2 regions of the Pseudomonas sp. PDM25 genome follow, and region 2 is predicted to be linked to the other one. Evidence: riboswitches for the same ligand, from Rfam matches in the RefSeq annotation. Region 2 holds a riboswitch; the other holds the start of a gene.

Region 1 (11,873 bases), on a different contig from region 2:
GAAGTCCTGGCGCTGCATCTCGCGGGCCACATGGACCATTTCATCCAGCGAAGGGGTGATGAGGCCGGACAGGCCGATGATGTCGCACTTCTGCTCCTTGGCCACTTGCAGGATTTTCTCCGCCGGGACCATCACGCCGAGGTCGACGATGTCGTAGCCGTTACAACCCAGCACAACGCCAACGATGTTCTTGCCGATGTCGTGCACGTCGCCTTTTACCGTGGCCATCAGGATTTTGCCCTTGGCTTCCGGTTTGTCGCCTTTTTCCAGTTCGATGAACGGGATCAAGTGGGCCACGGCCTGCTTCATCACGCGGGCGGACTTCACCACCTGCGGCAGGAACATTTTGCCGGCGCCGAACAGGTCGCCGACGATGTTCATGCCGGACATCAGTGGGCCTTCGATCACTTCAATCGGGCGGGCGAACGACTGACGGGATTCTTCGGTGTCTTCAACAATGTGCGTGGTGATGCCCTTGACCAGGGCATGCTCCAGACGCTTGTTGACGGGCCAGCCGCGCCATTCTTCGGTCTCGGCTTCCTTGACGCTGCCGTCGCCCTTGTACTTGTCGGCAATGGCGAGCAGGGCGTCAGTGCCTTCCTGGGTGCGATTGAGCACTACGTCTTCAACGGCGTCACGCAGCTCAGCCGGGATCTGGTCGTAGATCTCCAGCTGGCCGGCGTTGACGATACCCATGGTCAGGCCGTTGCGGATTGCATACAGCAGGAACACCGAGTGAATCGCCTCGCGCACCGGGTTGTTGCCACGGAACGAGAACGACACGTTGGACACGCCGCCCGAGGTCAGCGCGTAGGGCAGTTCGTCACGGATGTAGGCACAGGCGTTGATGAAATCCACAGCGTAGTTGTTGTGTTCTTCGATACCGGTGGCGATGGCGAAGATGTTCGGGTCGAAGATGATGTCTTCCGGCGGGAAGCCGACTTCGTTGACCAGAATGTCGTAGGAGCGTTTGCAGATTTCTTTCTTGCGCGCTTCGGTGTCGGCCTGGCCGGCTTCGTCGAAGGCCATCACCACGACTGCGGCGCCGTAGCGTTTGCACAGTTTGGCGTGATGAATGAACTGCTCGACGCCTTCCTTCATGCTGATGGAGTTGACGATGCCCTTGCCCTGGATGCACTTGAGGCCGGCTTCGATCACTTCCCACTTGGAGGAGTCGATCATGATCGGTACGCGGGAGATGTCCGGTTCACCGGCAATCAGGTTGAGGAAGGTCACCATGGCCTTCTTCGAATCGAGCATCCCTTCGTCCATGTTGATGTCGATCACCTGGGCGCCGGCTTCGACCTGTTGCAGGGCGACTTCCAGGGCTTCGGTGTAGTTATCTTCACGGATCAGACGGGCGAACTTGGCTGAACCAGTGATGTTGGTCCGCTCGCCGACGTTGATGAACAACGAGTTGCGATCGATGGTGAACGGTTCCAGGCCCGACAGGCGGCAGGCCTTTGGGATGTCCGGAATTTCACGCGGCGCATAACCGGCCACGGCCTTGGCGATGGCTTCGATGTGGCCCGGCGTGGTGCCGCAGCAACCGCCGACGATGTTGAGGAAGCCGCTTTGGGCGAATTCTTCGATGACTTTTGCGGTTTGCGCCGGCAGTTCGTCGTACTCGCCGAATTCGTTCGGCAGGCCGGCGTTCGGGTGCGCAGAAACGTGGGTGCTGGCCTTGTTCGACAGCTCTTCCAGGTACGGGCGCAATTCGCTGGCGCCGAGGGCGCAGTTCAGGCCGACCGAGATCGGCTTGGCGTGGGCCACGGAGTTCCAGAACGCTTCGGTAGTCTGGCCGGAGAGCGTACGGCCGGAGGCGTCGGTGATGGTGCCGGAGATCATGATCGGCAACTCGACGCCGAGTTCTTCGTACACGCCTTGCACCGCGAAGATCGCCGCTTTGGCGTTCAGGGTGTCGAAAATGGTCTCGATCAGAATCAGGTCGGCGCCGCCTTCGATCAGGCCTTTGGTAGCCTCGGTGTAGTTTTCCACCAGTTCATCGAAGGTCACGTTGCGATAGCCGGGGTTGTTCACGTCAGGCGACAGCGAGCAGGTGCGGCTGGTCGGGCCGAGCACGCCAGCGACGAAACGCGGCTTGTCCGGGGTTTCCAGGGTTTTGGCGTCTGCGACCTTGCGCGCCAGACGCGCGCCTTCTACGTTTAGCTCGTACGCTAGGCCTTGCATGCCGTAGTCGGCCTGGGACACCTGGGTGGCGTTGAAGGTGTTGGTTTCCAGAATGTCGGCGCCAGCATCCAGGTAGGCTTTCTCGATGGCACCAATCACGTCCGGACGCGTCAGGATCAACAGGTCGTTGTTGCCCTTGACGTCACTTGGCCAGTCGGCGAAGCGTTTGCCGCGGTAATCCTGCTCTTCAAGCTTGTAGCTCTGGATCATCGTGCCCATGCCGCCATCGAGAATCAGGATGCGCTCTTTGAGGGCGTGCTTGAGAGCTTGAAGGCGAACACTGCGATCGGACATTTGGACTACTCGGAAAGACCATGACGAAGGGGCGGGATAATAGCAAACCTGTGCGGTTTTAGAGCATGTCCCGGTTTTGCATGAATATCGCTCATGTTGGAGTGGGGTGCGGACCGGTAGAATCGCGGCGTTTTTTCATGATCGGGACCAGGGATATGTCTTATCGCGTCATCAGCATGGTTTTGCTGTTTTTAAGCTGGAGCGCTGCCGCGCAGGATTCGGTCATTTCTACTGCCATTTCCTACAGCCGCGACATACAACCGATCTTCACTGAAAAGTGTGTGGCCTGCCATGCCTGCTATGACGCCGCCTGTCAGCTCAATCTGGGCAGTGGGGAAGGGGCGGGCCGCGGTGCGACCAAGACCCTGGTCTACGACGGCGAACGCCGCCAAGCCGCAGCGCCGACCCGGCTGTTTTATGACGCTTTTGGCAAACGCGCCTGGCAGCAAAAAGGCTTTTATTCGGTGCTCGACGCCCAAGGCAACCAGGCGGCGCTGATGGCGCGCATGCTCGAGCTGGGCCACCAAACGCCGTTGCAACCCAATGCCAAACTACCGGAAGAGATCGTTCTGGGACTGAATCGGGAAACCCAGTGCGCAATGCCTGCGGAGTTCGACGGCTATGCCCGTTCTCACCCCAAAGAAGGCATGCCGCTGGCGGTTACCGGCCTGACCGATCAGCAATACCAGACGCTGCAACGCTGGCTGGCGTCCGGCGCGCCGATTGACGAGCAAGGCCTTGTGCCGAGCGCCAAGGAGGCGTTGCAGGTGGTTCTGTGGGAAAACCTGCTCAACGCCCCGGGCGCACGGCAAAGCCTGGTGGGGCGCTGGTTGTTCGAGCATTGGTTTCTCGCTCACCTGTATTTCAAGGACGGCGAGCCAGGGCATTTCTTTCAGTGGGTACGTTCGCGCACGCCGACCGGCCAGCCGATCGACCTGATCAACACCCGCCGCCCGAATGACGATCCAGGCACTCAGGTGTATTACCGCCTGTGGCCGGTGCAAGGTGTGATCGTGCAGAAGACCCACATCACTTACCCGCTGAGTCCGGCGAAGATGGCCCGGATCAAAAGCCTTTTCTATAACGGCAACTGGCAAGTCGACGCCTTGCCGGGATACGGGCCGGAGCGTCGGGCCAATCCGTTCACCACGTTCGAGGCGATCCCGGCCCAGGCGCGTTATCAATTCATGCTCGATAACGCCGAATACTTCGTCCGTACGTTTATTCGCGGCCCGGTCTGCCGCGGCCAGATCGCCACCGACGTGATCCGCGATAACTTCTGGGCACTGTTCCAGGCGCCTGAGCATGACCTTTACATCATCGATCCGAAGTATCGCGGCCAGGCCACGCCGTTGTTGGCGATGCCGGGGCAGAACGACGATGTCGGCAGCATCCTGAGCCTGTGGCGTGACTACCGCGACAAGCGTAACGAGTACGAGGCGCTACGCCGTGACAGTTACGCCGATGCGCCGGCGCCGAGTTGGTCGACCTTGTGGGCGGGTAACGATAACGCCTTGTTGACGATCTTCCGGCATTTCGACAGTGCCTCGGTGAACAAAGGCCTGATCGGTGACGTGCCGCAAACGATGTGGCTGTTTGACTTCCCGCTGCTGGAGCGCACGTATTATCAATTGGCAGTTAACTTCGACGTGTTCGGCAACGTCTCCCATCAAGCCCAGACCCGCCTGTATTTCGACCTGATCCGCAACGGTGCGGAGCAGAACTTTCTGCGCCTGATGCCTGCCGATTCGCGTGACGACTACCTCGACGACTGGTACCAGAGCGGCGGCAAATTCAAGATGTGGCTGAATTACGAAGCCATCGATAACGATAAAGAGACGGCGCTGGTGCTGGACAAAAAGGACCCGAAACGCGATTTCGCCCAGCAATTGCTGGTCCGTTACGGCGACCTCAACGCCAAGCCGGATCCGATCAATCGTTGTGACGGCGCTTATTGCTCGCGGCCGAACATCGACCTGGCCTTGCAGAGCGCCGAACAGGCGTTGAGTCGCCTGACTTCGCGTCCGGCGGCCGGGCTGAAGGTTATCGATCAGTTGCCGGAAGCGACCCTGTTGCGCATCGAAACCCAAAGCGGCAAGCGCGAGGTCTACAGCCTGCTGCGCAACCGGGCACACAGTAACGTTGCATTCCTGCTCGGTGAATCCCTGCGGTATCAGCCGGGGCTCGACACATTGACTATTTATCCGGGCGTGCTCAGCAGCTATCCGAACTTCATGTTCAACATTCCGGCCGGGCAAGTGCCTGAGTTCGTGGACGAGATGGAAAACGCCAAGGACGCCAATCGATTCGAGAAAATCGTCGAGCGCTGGGGGATTCGCCGCAGCCATCCGCAGTTCTGGTTCTACTTTCATGACTTGAACCGGTATGTCCACGAGACCGACCCGGTGGAAGAGGGCGTGCTGGACATGAACCGATATCAGAACCTCTGAGGTGCCTGTGATTCAGTGTGCTTTCCCGACAAAAATACTAGGACTTTGTACGGCGCGATGATTGGCGTAAACTGCGCCCAAGCCTGCGAGGAGTTTCCATGACCGCTATTACCATTACCGACGCCGCCCACGATTATCTGGCTGATCTGCTCTCCAAGCAGAACACCCCAGGCATCGGCATCCGCGTCTTTATCACCCAGCCTGGCACCCAGTACGCCGAAACCTGCATTGCTTATTGCAAGCCGGGCGAAGAAAAACCTGAAGACACGGCGCTGGGGCTCAAAAGCTTCACCGCTTACATCGACTCGTTCAGCGAAGCGTTCCTGGACGATGCGGTTGTCGACTACGCCACCGACCGTATGGGCGGCCAGCTCACCATCAAGGCGCCAAACGCCAAAGTACCGATGGTCAACGCCGACAGCCCGATCAACGAGCGTATCAACTATTACCTGCAAACCGAGATCAACCCGGGGCTGGCCAGCCACGGCGGTCAGGTCAGCCTGATCGATGTGGTCGAAGACGGCATCGCCGTGCTTAAGTTCGGCGGCGGTTGCCAGGGCTGCGGCCAGGCAGACGTCACCCTTCGCGAAGGCATCGAGCGCACCTTGCTCGAGCGCATTCCCGAGCTCAAGGGTGTTCGTGACGTCACCGACCATACGCAGAAAGAAAACGCCTACTACTAAGTAAGGTGTTCGCTGCAGACATAAAAAACGGCGCCCCGTGAGCGCCGTTTTTTTATGGGCGATAAATAGCCTGTGAATGACGGGATTTACCGTGGTGAAGGGATTTACTGTGGTGAGGGGATTTATCTGTGGCGAGGGGATTTATCCCCGTTGGGCCGCGAAGCGGACCCCTGCATTCTTTCAGGCGGACCTAGCAAGCAGGTTTAGCGACGGCTTCGCCGCCGAACGGGGATAAACCCCCTCACCACAGTAAATCCCTTCACTCACAGGGTTGTGCTTGGCTCAGGGCCGATACAGATGCGCATGCCCCGCGCGATACAGCGACGACTCGCTGAAGTGATCGCTACCCAACACCCGCCCCACCAAAATCAACGCCGTGCGCCGAAACCCCTTGGCTTCAACCTTCGCGGCAATGTCTTCAAGCGTCCCCACCACCCAATCCTGATCCGGCCAGGTCGCCCGGTGAATCACCGCGATCGGGCAATCCGCGCCGTAATGCGGCAGCAGTTCGGCCAGGATCTTCTCCAGATGATTGACCCCCAGATGAATCGCCATCGTCGCCCCGTGCTGCGCCAGGCTGCCAAGCTCTTCGCCGGCGGGCATCGCGGTTTTGTCGGCATAGCGAGTCAGGATCACGCTTTGCGACACGTCGGGTAGCGTCAGTTCCGCGCCCAACAGGGCCGCGCAGGCCGCCGTGGCCGTGACGCCGGGAATGATTTCAAACGGGATGTCGAGTTCGCGCAGGTAGCGGATCTGCTCGCCAATCGCACCATAAAGACTCGGATCGCCGGAGTGCACCCGGGCCACGTCCTGGCCCTTGGCATGGGCGGATTTGATCAGCTCGATGATCTGTTCCAGGTGCAGTTCGGCGCTATTGACCACCTGTTCGGCGCGATGGCCTTCCAGCACGGCGGCGGGCACCAGAGAGCCGGCATAGATGATCACCGGGCAGCTGCGAATCAGCCGTTGGCCTTTGACGGTGATCAGTTCCGGGTCGCCGGGACCTGCGCCAATGAAGTAGACGGTCATCGTCGGTTCCTGTGAGAAAAAGGGGCAGGGCAAGGCTTCAGATGAAGATTGCTCATGATCGATGGCGGGGATTATCGAGGATTTTATGCAGCGCAGGCCAATGCCAAGGTGGCCTGGGCATATTTTTGTCGTGGAATCAGCAATTTTGCCGGTGCCTGGGCCAGTTGTTCGGCCAGGGCCAGGGCGGCACTTTCCGCTACGCCGTAGCAGCCGGTGCGCTCGAACGCGATGTCCGAGCGGTGACTGAGTTGCGGTTGATAGCCGGCCAGTTGTTCGCTGCTGAAGTACATCAACGGTAACTCAAGCTGTTCGGCCAGTTCGATCAAGCCAGGTTCTTCGCGCTTCAGGTCGATGCTGGCCAGGGCCTTGATCTGGTGAAGTTCGATTTTATGAGCCTGTAACGCCTGATCGAGCAGCGCCCGCAGCGTGCTGACGGGGCAGCCGCGCTGGCAGCCCAGGCCGACCACTAAGGTCGGCGCTGTGCTGATCTCGGTCATGCGTGGTATTGACCATCGCTTTTGCGGCGGAACAACCAGGCACTGATCAGGCCCAGGGCCAGCCAGAATGCCGCGTTGGTCAACTGCGAAGCGATTTTGAACTGAGCTTCCAGGGCTTGCGGAGCCAGCATCGAGTGGACTTCCGGTTGTGGTGCGCCGATCACATGAGGAACGGCCAGGATGGCCACCCCGAGCACTTTCATCAGCCAGTGACGGCTGAACACGATCAATGCGATGCCGACCGCGGTGGAGGCAGCCGTGCCGATCCACCAGATCTGCCGTTGTGCCAAATCAGCGGCGGCAGTGCCTGGCAGCTCAGGCGGCAGACCGAGGGTCGGTGCCAGCACGAACGTCGCGTAACCAGCCAGTCCCCAAAGCAGGCCCTGGGAGGTTTTGGTCGGTGCGCGCAAGGTGTAAAGACCGGCCAGCATCAGGGCGAAACCGACCGCTACCACCAGGTTACCGCCGGTGGTGGACAGCACGCGCTGCCAGCCGTCTTCCGGCTCCCAGGCCTCAGCATCGTGGGTGTGAGCGGCGACAGCACCTGCGGCGTGTTCGTGAACTTCAACCGCGGCGGGCTCGGATTTTTCGTAAGTCTCGGCCTGCAGGATCAGCGGAGCCACCCAGAAGCTTTGCAGCAAGGTCAGCAACAGGGCGGCCAGCAGCCCGGTGAACCCTGCGGTTTGCGCGATACGCTTGATCATGTTGGCTGGTCTCAATGACACGGGAATGCAGAGCTGTGGCGGGTATCGTGAGCGGCGTTGTGCACCGCTTCTATGTGCGAGAAACCGGCGAAATACACAAGGCTGGCACCCAGGATCGACGCACACACGGCGGCGGTCAGGCGTTGAGTCAGGGTATTGGTAGTGCTGGCGGTGCTCTTATCGGTGTTGCTGCCGGTGCTGCTGATGATCGACATGGCGCTTCCCTCTGGTCTGTCAGCGGGTGATATAGAGCGCATGGAAGACCCCTGCGAGTCGGGCACGCAGAGGTTCAAACAGCGCCCGCCCACCGCGGGTTTGTTATTTAGTGATCGTAATGGTCACTTTGTGTTGCGGGCCGGTCTCCGGGCTCACGAGGGGCGCTGGCTTTCGCCTTGACCTGCAAGCATCACCTTCCCATGCCGAACTGCTGGCACAGTGGATCTGACGCTTCGCTCGCTTACCGTTGCGGGGGCAGCACCGGACTGACATGGCTTTAGAGTAAAGCACATGATTCACCGGTTTCCCGTTTCACCCTGTGAAGGGCACCCATAACAAGGCGTGTAGGAGAGCATGGGCGGGGGTTGGGCGTCAATTGGCAAGGGTTCTCGTTTGAGCTGTGGTGAGGGAATTATCTGTGGTGAGGGGATTTATCCCCGTCCGGCGACGAAGCCGTCGCAAGACCTGCTTGCGGGGTATGCCTGAGGACATGCAGGGGGCCGCTTCGCAGCCCAACGGGGATAAATCCCCTCGCCACAGATAACCCCCCTCACCACAGGGACCGCGATCAGCCCAAGGACATTGACCCGCCCCCACACGATGCGTAGCCTTGCGCTTTCGAGGTTCTTCGGCGTCTGCCGAAGCTAAGAAGGGAACGCGGTCGATGCCGCGGCTGCCCCCGCAACTGTGAACGGTGATGTTCGCTGCCACGCCACTGCAAACCCTGTGCAACGGGTTCGCGGGAAGGCGCAGCGAATGCCAGGCCCACCAGCCCGGCACACCGTCAGCCAGGAGACCTGCCTCGACACAGATTCTCACTACAACCGGGCGGGGTGATCCGGTGGCGGAACTCTTGCGCGCGCCTCCGTCGCAGCGATTGTCGTCCCGTATGCCCGCCACCTTGCCAAAGGGCATCCGATGAAAACACTGGCCAAACTCCCCGTCACCATCGTTACCGGCTTCCTCGGCTCGGGCAAAACCACCTTGCTGCGGCACATGCTCGACAACGCTCAGGGCCGTCGCATTGCGGTGATCGTCAACGAGTTCGGCGAGCTGGGCATCGACGGCGAAATCCTCAAGCAGTGCTCCATCGGTTGCACTGAAGAGGAAGCCAACGGCCGCGTCTACGAACTGGCCAACGGCTGCCTGTGCTGCACCGTTCAGGAAGAGTTCTTCCCGGTGATGCGCGAACTGGTCGCCCGTCGCGGCGAGCTCGACCACATCCTCATCGAAACCTCGGGCCTGGCCCTGCCAAAACCGCTGGTACAAGCCTTCCAGTGGCCGGAAATCCGCAGCGCCTGCACCGTTGATGCGGTGATCACCGTGGTCGACAGCCCAGCGGTCGCCGCCGGCACCTTCGCGGCTTTCCCGGACCAGGTCGATGCCCAGCGCAAACTCGACCCGAACCTGGACCACGAATCGCCGCTGCACGAACTGTTCGCCGACCAACTGGCCAGCGCCGACCTGGTGATCCTCAACAAGGCCGACCTGATCAGCCCTGAAGACCTGGCTCGCGTGCGCCTGGAAGTCGCCGAAGAACTGCCGCCAGCAGTGAAAATCATCGAAGCCAGCAGCGGTCGCGTACCACTGGACGTGCTGATCGGCCTCGGCGCCGGTTCCGAAGAGCACATCGACAGCCGTCACAGCCACCACGACCATCACCATGAAGGCGAGGAAGATCACGACCACGACGCCTTCGATTCCATTTCGATTGACCTGCCGCAAGCCGACGAAAGCCTGCTGCTGGACGTGCTGACCCAACTGGTGGTCAAGCACGGCATCCTGCGGGTCAAAGGCTTCGCGGCAATTCCGAACAAGCCGATGCGCTTGCTGATCCAGGGCGTGGGCACACGTTTCGACAAGCACTTCGACCGGCAGTGGGGCGCCGACGAAGCGCGTACCACGCGCCTGGTGTTGATCGGTCAGGAGCTGGACGCCACTCTGCTTGAAGCGCAATTGCGCGCTGCGCTCAGCGTTTAAGCCATGCACCTGCTCAGGACCCAGCCCGGCGGTTTCGTGTCGGATGACAACATTGCCGACCTTGGACAAACCCCCGCCGAGCTGGTGATCCTGTGCAGCGGCGACTCCAGCCTGGCACTGCTCGCCGAGGCGGCGCAGCAGTTGCCCGACGATTACCCCAGCGTGCGCCTGGCCAATCCGATGCAGGTGCAGAATCACGCCTCGGTCGACCTGTATGTCGACGAAGTGCTGCGCCACGCCAAGGTGATTCTGATCTCGCTGCACGGCGGTATCGCCTATTGGCGTTACGGCGTCGAGCGTCTGGTGCAACTGTCGGAGCGTGGTGTGCAGCTGATTCTGGTGCCGGGCGATGACCGCCCGGACCCGGAACTCAGCGACCTGAGTACGGTGGACGCGCAAGACCGCGATCGGCTCTGGCAGTTTCTGCGTCAGGGCGGCATGAGCAATGCCCTGGATTTTTTCCGCTGCCTTGCCAATCGTTGGCTGGATCGCGACTACGCCTGGGCCGAGCCGCAAACCCTGCCGCGCACGGCGATCTACCACCCGCACAAAAGCCCCGCTGAACTGAAGGATTGGCAAGCCGACTGGCAGGCCGGTCAACCGGTGGCGGCGGTGCTGTTCTACCGCTCGCATTTGCAGGCGGCCAACACCGGTTTTATCGATGTTTTCTGCCAGCGTTTGCAGGCCGCGGGGCTGAACCCGTTGCCGATTGCTGTGGCCAGTCTGAAAGAGCCCGGCTGCCTGACGGTGGTCGAGGACTGGCTGGATGAAGTCGAGGCCGGCGTGATTCTCAACACCACCGGCTTCGCCCAATCCAGCCCCGAAGCGCCGCATTTGCGACCGTTTCGCCGCAACATCCCGGTGATCCAGGCGATCTGCGCCCAGGACAACGAGCCCGGATGGCGCGCCAGCGAACAAGGCCTCGGCCCGCGTGATCTGGCGATGCACATCGCGCTGCCGGAACTGGATGGGCGGATCATCAGCCGACCGATCAGCTTCAAAGACCTGGCCTGGCGCAGCGAGCGCAGCCAATCCGATGTGGTCTGCTATCGGCCTGCACCTGCGCGCATGGATTTTGTCGCTGAACTGGCGCGACGCTGGATCGATCTGGCGCGGGTGCCCAACGCTGAAAAACGCATCGCCCTGATCCTCGCCAACTACCCGACCCGCGACGGGCGCATCGGCAATGGTGTCGGCCTCGACACTCCAGCCGCGGCGCTGAACATCCTGCGTGCGCTGCATAAAGAAGGTTATCCGCTACCCGCCGAATTGCCCGACACAGGCACCGCGTTGATCCAGCAATTACTCGGTGGCGTCAGCAACGACCTCGACACCCTCGACCAGCGCCCGTGTATGCAAAGCCTCGCGCTGGACGACTACAACCTGATGTTCAGCGCCTTGCCCGAATCCAATCGCCAAGCCGTGCTGGAACGTTGGGGCTCGCCCGAAAACGATCCGATGTTCCGTGGCGGGCGGATGATGATCGCCGGGCTGCGCTTTGGCCTGACCTTCGTCGGCATTCAACCGGCGCGGGGTTATCAGGTCGATCCGAGCGCGGTGTATCACGACCCGGACCTGGTGCCGCCTCACGGTTACCTGGCGTTCTATTTCTGGTTGCGTAACACCTACGGCGCCCACGGCGTGATCCACGTCGGCAAGCACGGCAACCTCGAATGGTTGCCGGGCAAAGGCGTCGGTCTGTCCGAGCATTGTTGGCCGGATGCGCTGCTTGGACCGCTGCCGAACATCTATCCGTTCATCGTCAACGATCCGGGCGAGGGCGCCCAGGCCAAGCGCCGCACGCAGGCGGTGATCATCGATCACCTGATG
Region 2 (11,873 bases):
CGAAGGTCGCCATCTGCCCGTGAAGGTCGCACGCCAGACGCAGCAACGGCACGGCCAACGCGGCGCCACTGCCCTCGCCCAGACGCAGGCCGAGGTCCAGCAGCGGTTCGGCGTTCAAGGTTTCCAGTACATGACGATGACCCGGCTCGGCGCCGCGATGGCCGAACAACAGCCACTGACGGCATTCAGGATTCAAGCGCACTGCCACCAACGCCGCGACGCTACAAATGAAACCGTCCACCAGCACTGCGACGCCTTCCTGGGCACACGCCAGATACGCGCCGACAAGTGCCGCGATTTCAAAACCGCCGAGGTTGAACAAGATTTGCAGCGCATCGCCACGTTGAGCGCTGTGCAACGCCAAAGCGCGTTCGATCACCTGCGCTTTATGGCTGACACCCGCCGCATTCAAACCCGTGCCCGGCCCGGCCAGATGCACCACCGGGCAATCGAGCAAGGCACACGCCAACGCACTAGCCGCGGTGGTGTTGCCGATGCCCATCTCGCCACCGATAAACAACTGCGCACCCGCCGCGATGGCGCGCTGCACGCTGTCGCGGCCGGCCTGCAAAGCGAGTTCGCCTTGAGCCGGGGTCATTGCCGGACCTTCGACGAAATTCGCCGTACCCGGGCCGATATTCATGTGACGCACACCCGGCAAATTCAACGACGGCGTCACCGTGCCGAGGTCGACGACTTCCAGGGAGGCCCCGAGTTGCCGCGCCAACACGCTGATCGCCGCCCCACCGCTGACGAAGTTGAGCAACATCTGCCCGGTGACTTCCTGGGGAAATGCCGACACCCCTTCAGCGACCACGCCATGGTCACCGGCAAAAATCGCGATCCACAGCTGATCCAGACTCGGCTTGACCTGCCCTTGCAACCCGGCCAATTGCACGGCCACCGACTCAAGGCGACCGAGGGAGCCGGCCGGTTTGGTCAGCTGCTGTTGACGGGCCTGCGCCTGCTCGACCGCTTGAGCATCGATCGGTTTGCACGGGTTCAGCCACCAGGATTGAGTCATAACGCAGTTCCTTTCAAAGTCAGGGGCAGGCCGGCGACGGTCAGGACGACTCGCTGACAGCGCTCGGCCAAGGCTTGATGCAGCCAACCGGCTTCATCGACATAGCGGCGAGTCAATTCGCCCAGCGGCACGACACCCATTCCGGTCTCGTTGCTGACAAAAATGATTTCACCCGGCAACGATGCCAGGCAGTCCAGCAGCGCATCACGCTCGGCCGACAGCCGTTCGGCGTCGTCGAGCATCAGCAGATTGGTCATCCACAACGTCAAGCAATCCACCAGCAGGCACTGATCAGCGCTGGCGGTTTCGCGCAGGACGCGGGCGAGCTCCACAGGTTCTTCGATCAACGCCCATTCGGCTGGACGACGGGCGCGGTGATGGGCCACCCGCTCGTTCATTTCACCGTCGAGGGGTTGGCTGGTGGCGATGTACGTCACTGCCAGACCGCTGTCGGAGGCGAGTTTTTCAGCCAGGCGGCTTTTGCCGGAGCGCGCGCCGCCGAGGATCAGTTGCAGCATGGTCATTCCTTCAAGTTAGCGGTGAGGCCACTGCCCTCTTCGCGAGCAAGTCGAATCGTCGCACCGCCGCTCCCACATTGGAATGCGATCACCTGTGGGAGCGGGCTTGCTCGCGAAGAGGCCAGCACGGTCACCCTAAAACCCACAGAGCTCACGCAACAGTCGGGTATCCAGATGCTTCTCCACCAGATCCGCCAGCCGCTCGATATCGCGCTCACGCAACGCGTGATAATCCACGTCCTGCACCGCCTGCAAATCGGCCCAGCGCAACAGCGCACTGCACGCCGCGGGCGATTCAAACAGGCCATGCAGATAGGTGCCGAAAATCTGCCCATCCACGCTTTGCGCACCGTCGCAGCGACCGTCGTCCAGTTGCACGGCGGCGTTTTCCAGCGCCGGCCCGGTGGTCACGCCAGCATGAATTTCATAGCCGCTGACCGGCGCGTCTTCGAGCGCCAGACGCCCGCGCACATTGCGCAATTGCTTCTCTTCTTCGAGCCGGGTTTCGAACGCCAGCAAGCCCAAACCGGCGCTGGAACCCGGTGCGCCTTCGAGGCCCAACGGGTCGTGTACCTGGTCGCCGAGCATTTGCAGACCACCGCAAATCCCCAGCACTTTGCCGCCATAACGCAGATGACGACTGATCGCAGTGTCCCAGCCATTGGCCCGCAGATACGCGAGGTCGCTGCGCACGCTTTTCGAGCCGGGAAGAATAATCAGGTCCGCCGGTGGAATCGCCTGACCGGGGCCGACAAATTGCAGATCCACCTGCGGATGCAGGCGCAGCGGATCGAAATCGGTGTGGTTGCTGATGCGCGGCAGCACCGGCACCACCACTTTCAGCACCTGATCGGCCTTGTCGGTCTGACGCTGGTCGATGCCGTCCTCGGCTTCCAGGTGCAAGTCCATCACGTAAGGCAGAACGCCGATCACCGGTTTGCCGGTGCGCGCTTCCAGCCAGTCGAGACCCGGTTGCAGCAAAGCGATATCGCCGCGAAACCGGTTGATAATGAAGCCTTTGACCCGCGCCTGCTCGCTGGGCGATAGCAGTTCCAGCGTGCCCACCAGGTGCGCGAAAACCCCACCGCGATTGATGTCGGCGATCAGCACCACCGGACAATCCACGGCCTCGGCAAAGCCCATGTTGGCGATGTCGCCGGCACGCAGATTGATCTCGGCCGGCGAGCCCGCGCCTTCGACCATGACCACGGGATAAGCCGCGCTCAGCCGTTCATGAGAGGCCAGCACTGCTTGCATGGCGATGGCTTTGTAGTCGTGATACGCGACTGCGTTCATCGTCGTGACCGCGCGGCCATGGATGATCACTTGAGCGCCGGTGTCGCTATTGGGTTTGAGCAGCACCGGGTTCATGTCGGTGTGCGGCTCAAGGTTGGCGGCCTGAGCCTGCACCGCTTGCGCACGACCGATCTCGCCACCGTCGGCGGTCACGGCGCTGTTGAGCGCCATGTTCTGTGGCTTGAACGGCACGACGCTGACGCCCTGACGCGTGACCCAGCGGCACAACGCCGTTACCAGCGTGCTTTTACCGGCGTCGGACGTCGTGCCCTGCACCATCAAAGTCGCGCCCTGCACCCTCAACGTAGTCATTGGGTTTCCCTAGCGTAGGCTTCGAACGCTTGCGCGAGACGTGTCCAGTCGGCTTCATCGGCGGGCAAGCCGAAACGCAGGCTGCTGTTGTGCGTGAACAACCGCAGCAGAATGCCGCGCCGTGCCATGAATTCATGCAAGGCTTCGGCGCGTTCGGTGATCATCCATTGAAACAACGCGCAGCCGCCCTGTGGTTTGAAACCGTGCTGTTCCAACAGCAGCGCCAGACGCTCGCTGGCCTCTTCAGTGCGAACCCGTTGCCGGGCATGCCCTTCGGTATCCAGCAGACAGGCCTGACCCAGTACCCGCGTCGGCCCGCTGACCGCCCATGGTCCCACTTGCTCGGCCAGCAACTTGAGCAACTTGCGCTCGGCCAGCGCGAAACCCAGGCGCACACCGGCCAGGCCGAAAAACTTGCCGAAGGAACGCAGCACGATCAACCCGACCCGATTGGCAAAAGGTGCCAGGCTCAGCTGCGGCGTGTTGTCCATGAACGCCTCGTCCACCACCAGCCAGCCACCGCGCTGGGCCAGCCGCGAGTGCCAGTCGAGCAGGCGACTGGGTGTCAGGCTCAGGCCGGTAGGATTGTTCGGGTTGACCACCACCAGCACGTCGAGGCTGTCGAGATAAAAATCGACTTCCTGCTCCAGCACTTCACGCACGATGTAGCCATTGCGGCGCCACGCTTCGGCGTGTTCGGCGTAACACGGCGAGAGCACGCCGACCTTGCCCGCCCGGCGCAATCGCGGCAGCAACTGGATCGCCATTTGCGAGCCGGCCACCGGCAGCACCTGAGCGGCGCCGTAATAATCACAGGCCGCCTGCTCCAGGCCGTCATCGGTTTCCGGCAAACGCGCCCAGGCCCGCAACGGAATCTCCGGGACCGGAAACGGCCAGGGCGCGAGGCCGCTGGACAGGTCGAGCCACTCAGCTTCGGCGATGCCGTATTCGAGCGCCGCCTTGCGTAACCGACCACCGTGCTCAAGCATAAAATTCAGCCCCCACGCAGAGGATCAGCAACCATAACCATACCCCGCGCTGGACCAATTGCCAGCCGCGGTCGATGGAGTCGGCGTCCGCCGGTTCGCCTTCGCCCAATGGCGGACGCTGATGCAGTTCGCCGTGATAAATCGCCGCTCCACCCAACTCGACACCGAGCGCTCCGGCACCGGACGCCATCACCGGGCCCGCATTCGGGCTGTCCCAGGTCGGGCCCTGGGTGCGCCAGCATTTCAGCGCCAGACGGGTTTTGCCCAGCAGCGCGTAGGTCAATGCCACCAGGCGTGCTGGAATATAGTTGAGGACATCGTCGATCTTTGCAGCCGCCCAGCCGAAACGCTCGAAGCGCTCATTGCGGTAGCCCCACATCGCATCCAGCGTGTTGCTCAAACGGTAGAGCACCACGCCAGGCGCGCCGGCCACGGCAAACCAGAACAGCGCAGCGAATACCGCATCGCTGCCGTTCTCCAGCACCGATTCTGTAGCGGCGCGGGCGACTTCGGTTTTATCCAGTTCGCTGGTCTGGCGGCTGACCAGATAACTGACACGTTTGCGCGCCTCGTCCAGATCATCACTGCGCAGCGCCTTGGCCACCGGCTCGACGTGTTCACCGAGACTGCGCATGCCGAGGGCGCAATAGAGCACCAGAATCTCGACGATCCAACCGACATAGGGCGCCCAGGAAAACGCCGTGGCCAGCAGGGTCAGCGGTAACACCGCGATGACCCAGGCAGTGACACCATGACTGCGCCAGCCGCGACCTTCACCGTTGAAACGTTGCTCGATGCGGTCGGCAAAACGGCCGAACGCCACCAGCGGATGCCAGCGTTTGGGTTCACCCAGCAGCGCATCCAGCGCAACCGCGGCGACACTCAACAACGCCACACTCATTGACTCACTCCCCAATAATTTTCATACAGCAGCTCACTGAGCGGACGCGCCTGCGCCCAGCCTTCGAGTACCAGCATCGGCGCCGGATAGAATTCCTTGACCGGCCCCAGGCAAAGAACGGCCAAGGGCTTGGCTCCGGCGGGCAAACCCAGCAAGTCCGCCAGTGCTTGCGGCTCGAACAGCGAGACCCAGCCCATGCCCAATCCTTCAGCGCGGGAGGCCAGCCAGAGGTTCTGAATCGCGCAGGATAGCGAGGCCATGTCCATTTCCGGCATCGTGCGACGGCCGAAGATATGACGCTCGCGATCATCCATCAGCGCCGCGACCAGCACCTCGGCGCAGTCGTTGATGCCTTCGACTTTCAGCTTCATGAATTCGTCGGTGCGCTCGCCGAGGGCTTCGGCGGTGCGGATGCGTTCTTCTTCCACCAGTGACTGGATCTTGCCGCGCAGGGTTCGATCGCTGATGCGGATGAACCGCCAGGGCTGCATCAGGCCGACACTCGGCGCCTGATGCGCGGCTTCGAGCAGGCGCCGCAGCAACTCGGGCTCGACCGTGCCACCGCTGAAATGACGCATGTCGCGGCGTTCGCCGATGGCTCGGTAGACCGCTTCGCGTTCGGCTTGGCTGAATGCGTTGTCAGTCATGGCCTCTTCGCGAGCAAGCCCGCTCCCACAGTGGAAGGTGTGCTGCCTGAAGAAACGCGGCCCCCTGTGGGAGCGGGCTTGCTCGCGAAGGCGGCCTCAAGGTCAGGCGCAAACAATGCGGCAATCGCCGAAGGATTGGACGGAAAATAAAAGTGCACATAAGAAGCCGTCATCCGCCCCTCACGATAAACCGCCTCCGCCCCACGCCCACCATTCGGGCTCAGCCCACGAGCAATCGGCTCAAGTTCAGTGCTGGTCAACGAATGGTGATAGGTGTGCCCACGCAACAAACCTTCTGGCAACTCGACTGCCTGCAACGCCAACGCGGCCAGACGCTTTTGCATCACCGCATCCCCCGCCAGCAAGCCGACCAGTTCAGCACGAGTGCCCTCGACATCGGTCAACGAATCGAGCAGATACAGCATGCCGCCGCACTCGGCCAACAACGGTTTACCCGCCGCATGGTGAGCGCGGATGGCGGCCAGCATCGTGGTGTTCTGTGACAGCGCTACATGGTGCAATTCGGGATAACCGCCCGGCAGATAGAGGCTGTCTGCCTCCGGCAATTGCGCGTCACGGATCGGTGAGAAAAACGACAACTCGGCGCCCATCGCTCGCAGCAAATCCAGGCTTGCACCGTAGGTGAAGGCAAACGCTTCGTCACGGGCCACGGCGATACGCACACCGGCCAGCAACGGTTCTGCAGCGATCACATCAGGCGCGGCGAATTCCACCGCCGGTGGCAGCGCGACCTCGCAACTGCTGGCCAGCGCATCGGCCGCTGCATCGAGACGCAGGTCAAGATCGTTCAACTCACTGGCCTGAACCAGCCCGAGATGCCGACTCGGCAATTCGATCCCGGTTTCCCGGGACAAGGCGCCGTACCAGCGCAAGCCTTCAGTGAGGCTGCCTTCCAGTAATTGCGCGTGACGCAGGGTGCCGACGCGGTTGGCCAGCACACCGGCAAACGGCAAGTCCGGCTGATACTTTGCCAGCCCCAACGCCAGTGCGCCAAAGGTCTGGGCCATGGCAGTGCCGTCGATCACACCGAGCACCGGCACACCGAAGTGCCGCGCCAGATCAGCACTCGACGGCGTGCCGTCGAACAGCCCCATGACGCCTTCGATGAGGATCAGATCGGCTTCGCCGGCGGCTTCCCACAACAGCCGACGACTTTCCTGCTCGCCGACCATCCACATGTCCAGTTGATACACCGGCGCACCGCTGGCGCGCTCGAGAATCATCGGGTCAAGAAAGTCCGGGCCGCATTTGAACACGCGCACTTTGCGCCCCTGATTGCGATGCAAACGGGCCAGCGCGGCGGTGACGGTGGTCTTGCCCTGACCGGAGGCCGGTGCGGCAATCAATACCGCCGGGCATTGACGATGGCTATTCATAAAGTGCAGCTCACAACTCGACGCCTTTTTGCGCTTTGATCCCGGCCTGGAACGCGTGCTTGATCACGCCCATTTCGGTGACGGTGTCGGCCAGCTCGATCATCTCCGGCTTGGCGCCGCGACCGGTCACCACCACATGCTGCATCGGCGGACGGGCCTGCAAGTCGCTGAGCACCTGATCGAGATCCAGATAGCCGTGCTTGAGTGCAATGTTCAATTCATCCAGCACCACCAGGCCGATCGACGGATCACGCAGCAATTCGCGCGACACCGCCCACGCGGCTTCAGCGGCGGCGATGTCACGCTGGCGATCCTGGGTTTCCCAGGTGAAGCCCTCGCCCATCACATGAAAACGCACCTGTTCCGGGAAGCCCCGGAAGAACAGTTCTTCGCCGGTGCTGCTGCGCCCCTTGATGAACTGCACCACGCCACACTGCATGCCGTGGCCCATGGACCGGGCGAGCATGCCGAAGGCCGAGCTGCTTTTGCCTTTGCCGTTGCCGGTCAGCACCAGCAGCAGGCCGCATTCATTCGGGGAATTGGCGATGCGTTCGTCGATCACGGCTTTTTTGCGCAGCATGCGCGCCAGATGACGTTCGTCACGATCGGGGGTATCAGTCATGGGGAGCTCTCCGTTGAGGCTGGATAACGGCGGGCAGGCACAAGAATAGACGGCAAGAAGCCTGGCATCGCCCACCGTGATGCCGCTGGATGGATCAGGCCGGTCTCCGGGCTCATGAGCGGCGATTTGCCTGACTGCGCGCCTTCCCATGTCGACGACACAGTGGCTCAAGGCGCAGCCTTCACTCATTTACCGTTGCGGGGGCAGCGCCGGGATCATGGCTCTTCGTCGCTTGAAGAGAGTCACTCACCGGCTTCCCTGTTTCACTCTGTCGACCAGGGTCACAGAGCACCTGAAACAAGCCGCGAAGGTTAGAGGGTTGGGGATGGAGCGTCAATTGAAGACGGGCAGCCTGCGAGCGAATAACTGCCGCCGATCAATTATCTGACGCCAATCTTGTGCCACACTCTCAGCAGTGATATCAAAGAGCCACAATCTCACAACACAATAACAAGGGTGAGCCACATGCAAGGCATGATCATCAGCAATCCGAAGCTGGAATTCCTGCGCCCGGTGCTGGAACGCTGGTTTGACTGTATCGACCGCTACAACGCCGTGCGCGGCGATAATGACACGCCTTACTGGTACGACGAAAAAGCCAACCTGAGCCTGCTTTCCGCCGCGGCCTGGATGGCGGAAATGGTCACGTTGCAACAAACACCGACCCGCAAACAGGTCGAGGAAGGCGAACGCAATGGCCGCGCCGATCTGTTTATCGCGACCAGCGAAGAACGCGCTTACCTTCAGGCGACGCAACGCTGGCCACGCGTCAACAGCCTGAACCTGACTCAAGCATTGCAGGACATCACCAGCGAGGCCAAACGCATCAGCTACGCCAGCGACCTGAAACTCGGCTGCCTGTTCGTTGCGCCGCAAAAAGCCCAACATAGCGCCACCCCGGAAGAACTCCAGGACATGGTCGACGATCTGCAAAAAGAACACACCTGCGCGGTGGCCTGGTACTTCCCCTATGCCTATCGCAAGTTGCGCAACGAAGCCGGCAACTATCACCCCGGCATAGCCGTGCTGTTCAAGGAAGCCCGCGGCTGACCGGTTGAACCATCGCGCACCTGCGCTTCTCTATTGATTAGGTCAATGCATTCATTAGGGAAGATCAGCATGCGCAAGCCCCCGCTCGCTCTCGCCATCGTGCTCGCCGGAGGGCTTGCGGCCTGTGGTGAAACCGCCAGGCTGCAAGTCTCCGACGGCACCGGCCCATCGCCCAAGCTGCCAGAACCGAACAAGACCCTGATCCCGACGGTGAACATCGCCCCGGCGATTGGCTGGCCGGACGGTGCGAAACCCATCGCCGCGACAGGCACTCAGGTGGCGGCATTTGCCGACGGTCTCGATCACCCGCGCTGGCTCTACGTATTGCCCAACGGCGACGTCTTGGTCGCCGAAACCAACGCACCACCCAAACCCGATGACGGCAAAGGCGTTCGTGGCTGGGTCATGGGCAAAGTCATGGGCCGTGCCGGCGCCGGCGTACCGAGCCCGAACCGCATCACGCTGCTGCGGGACAAGGACCACGACGGCATCGCCGAAACCCGCACGGTGTTCCTGGAAAACCTCAACTCACCCTTCGGCATGACCTTGGTCGGCGATGACCTGTACGTCGCCGACACGGACCGCTTGCTGCGCTTCCACTATGAAAACGGCGAGACGGCAATCAAGTCGCAGCCGATGAAGGTGATCGACCTGCCGGGCGGCACGCTGAATCACCACTGGACCAAAAACGTCATCGCCAGCAAGGACGGCAGCAAGCTGTATGTCACCGTGGGCTCGAACAGCAACGTCGGTGAAAACGGTATGGATCAGGAGGAAGGTCGCGCGGCAATCTGGGAAGTGGATCGCGCCACCGGCAACCATCGAATCTTCGCCTCGGGGATTCGCAATCCAAACGGGCTGGCCTGGGAACCCCGGAGCGGCGCATTGTGGACGGCGGTCAACGAGCGCGACGAAATCGGCAGCGATCTGGTGCCGGACTACATCACGTCAGTGAAGGACGGCGGGGTCTACGGCTGGCCTTACAGTTATTACGGTCAGCACGTCGACGTTCGCGTCGAGCCGCAAAACCCCGGCCTAGTGGCCAAGGCCATTGCGCCGGACTACGCGGTCGGCCCGCATACCGCCTCGTTGGGCCTGACGTTTGCTGAAGGCAACAGACTGCCAGCGCAATTCAAGGAAGGAGCATTCATCGGCCAGCACGGCTCATGGAACCGTAAACCGCACAGTGGCTACAAAGTGATTTTCGTACCGTTCAGCTCAGGGAAACCGAGCGGGCCGCCGATGGATGTGCTCACCGGTTTCCTCAACAACGAGGAAAAAGCCATGGGCCGGCCGGTAGGCGTGGTGATTGACCGGCAGGGTGATTTGTTGGTGGCGGATGACGTGGGCAACAAGGTGTGGCGGGTTTCTGCTACCCAATAACTGATACTCACATCACTTGTGGGAGCGGGCTTGCTCGCGAAGAGGTCATGACATTCAGCATCTTTGTTGACTGTTACACCGTCTTCGCGAGCAAGCCCGCTCCCACAATAACCGCGCTCAACGCTTGCGACACAGCGTGAGGCCATCCCCCAACGGCAACAACGACAAATCCACACGCGAGTCATCCTTCAAGGCGCGATTGAGCGCCTGAATGGCCCGGGTGTCTTCGCTCTCGGGATTGTCCTCAAGCACCCGACCACTCCACAGCGTGTTATCAAACACCGCCAGACCGCCGACGCGCAGCAGTCGCAATGCGTGCTCCAGATAGCGTGGGTAGTTGGCTTTGTCGGCATCGATGAAGATCAGGTCGAATGACTCTGGCTGATCCAGCTGAGCCAGGGTTTCCAGCGCGGGGGCCAGACGCAGATCGATCCGCTCGGCAAGCCCCGCTTCCTGCCAGTAACGGCGCGCGGTGGCGTTGTAGTCACCGGGAATGTCACAGCAGATCAACGAACCGTCATCCGGCAATGCAGCCGCCATGCACAAGGCGCTGTAACCGGTGAAGGTGCCGATTTCCAGCAAACGCTTGGCACCGGTGAGTTTCACCAATAGCGCGAGGAATTGCCCCTGCTCCGGTGCCACCTGCCAGCGAGCCATGGGCAGCGCCTGGGTTTCGTCACGCAAACGCTTGAGTAACGGCGTTTCGCGCAGGGAAACGTCGAGCAGGTATTGATACAGGGAATCGTCGAGATTGAGTGTGCGAGCGGTCATGACAACCTCTGCCATTTAGGGATTGCGTGCCAAGTGCTCAGGTTGCAAGACGCGCTTGGCGCTCAGATAGGCTTTCTGCCAGTAAGCTTTGGACAAGCTATCGAGCTTCACCGTGCCACCGGTGGCCGGTGCATGGACGAAGCGACCTTCGCCGACGTAGATCCCGGCGTGACTGACCTGGGAACCGCCATTGGTGGCGAAGAAGATCAGGTCACCGGTTTGCAGGCCTTCCTTGCCCACGCTGGCCGCCTGCATGCTGATCATCTCGCGCGTGGTACGCGGCAGAGAGATGCCGGCGACGTCACGGTAGACATAACCGATCAGCCCGCTGCAATCGAAACCCGAATCCGGCGTGTTGCCACCCCAGCGATACGGCGTGCCCACCAGGCCGAGCGCGCGGAACAAGACGTCTTCTGCCTCAGGGGAGAATGCTTGGGAGGAACTGAAAATAATGGGTGCGCGAACCACCGGCGCAGGTGGCGGTGTACGGCTGGCGCAGGCGCTGAGCAGCGCTGCGAAGAACATGATTGCGAGGCGGGCCGACATCGACATATGCAGAGCATCCTGATCTGGCTGCGGCTTTTTCTGCAGGGGGCGCAGAAAAGAAAACCGCCTGCGCAGGACGCAGGCGGTTTGCCATCAATAATAGATCGGATTCTAGCTGCTACGCGGCAAACTTCAAGTAAGACTTTAAGTTCACCTTACAAAAAGTCCGCTTACTTGCGCGCCGTGACGATCGGGGCCGCAGTCGGTGCCATCGCGAGTGCGCGCTTGGCTTCGATGAAGGTCTTGCTCCAGTAGCTGTCGCCCAGGTTATCGATCCGGACACCACCGCTTTTGCGGCTGCTGGAATGGATGAACTGGTTGTCACCCAGGTAGATCCCGGCGTGACTGACGCGGCCGCGACGGCCATTGGTGGCGAAAAACAGCAAGTCGCCCGGCTCCAGCTTGCTGCGAGAAACC

The links. A riboswitch is a leader RNA that binds a small molecule or an ion and turns the genes downstream of it on or off. The one in region 2 is predicted to bind cobalamin.
Region 1: it holds a riboswitch for cobalamin, as region 2 does, so the genes downstream of both, KW848_RS13575 (CbtB domain-containing protein) here and cobO (cob(I)yrinic acid a,c-diamide adenosyltransferase) in region 2, are expected to answer to the same signal.

The regions. Positions count from the first base shown of each region.
Region 1 is NZ_JAHUWL010000006.1:273,240-285,112, reverse strand. It holds gene metH (methionine synthase) at 1-2,484, opposite strand, end outside; gene KW848_RS13600 (fatty acid cis/trans isomerase) at 2,640-4,934, shown strand; gene nfuA (Fe-S biogenesis protein NfuA) at 5,033-5,617, shown strand; gene cobM (precorrin-4 C(11)-methyltransferase) at 5,900-6,646, opposite strand; gene KW848_RS13585 (cobalamin biosynthesis protein) at 6,730-7,143, opposite strand; gene KW848_RS13580 (CbtA family protein) at 7,140-7,847, opposite strand; gene KW848_RS13575 (CbtB domain-containing protein) at 7,859-8,062, opposite strand; cobalamin riboswitch at 8,183-8,412, opposite strand; cobalamin riboswitch at 8,668-8,883, shown strand; gene cobW (cobalamin biosynthesis protein CobW) at 8,982-10,043, shown strand; gene cobN (cobaltochelatase subunit CobN) at 10,047-11,873, shown strand, end outside.
Region 2 is NZ_JAHUWL010000007.1:17,465-29,337, reverse strand. It holds gene cobT (nicotinate-nucleotide--dimethylbenzimidazole phosphoribosyltransferase) at 1-1,024, opposite strand, end outside; gene cobU (bifunctional adenosylcobinamide kinase/adenosylcobinamide-phosphate guanylyltransferase) at 1,021-1,542, opposite strand; gene KW848_RS14485 (cobyric acid synthase) at 1,678-3,150, opposite strand; gene cobD (threonine-phosphate decarboxylase CobD) at 3,147-4,139, opposite strand; gene cbiB (adenosylcobinamide-phosphate synthase CbiB) at 4,132-5,040, opposite strand; gene bluB (5,6-dimethylbenzimidazole synthase) at 5,037-5,687, opposite strand; gene KW848_RS14465 (cobyrinate a,c-diamide synthase) at 5,684-7,084, opposite strand; gene cobO (cob(I)yrinic acid a,c-diamide adenosyltransferase) at 7,095-7,706, opposite strand; cobalamin riboswitch at 7,786-8,017, opposite strand; gene KW848_RS14455 (hypothetical protein) at 8,172-8,756, shown strand; gene KW848_RS14450 (sorbosone dehydrogenase family protein) at 8,826-10,139, shown strand; gene KW848_RS14445 (O-methyltransferase) at 10,257-10,910, opposite strand; gene KW848_RS14440 (C40 family peptidase) at 10,926-11,462, opposite strand; gene KW848_RS14435 (C40 family peptidase) at 11,627-11,873, opposite strand, start outside.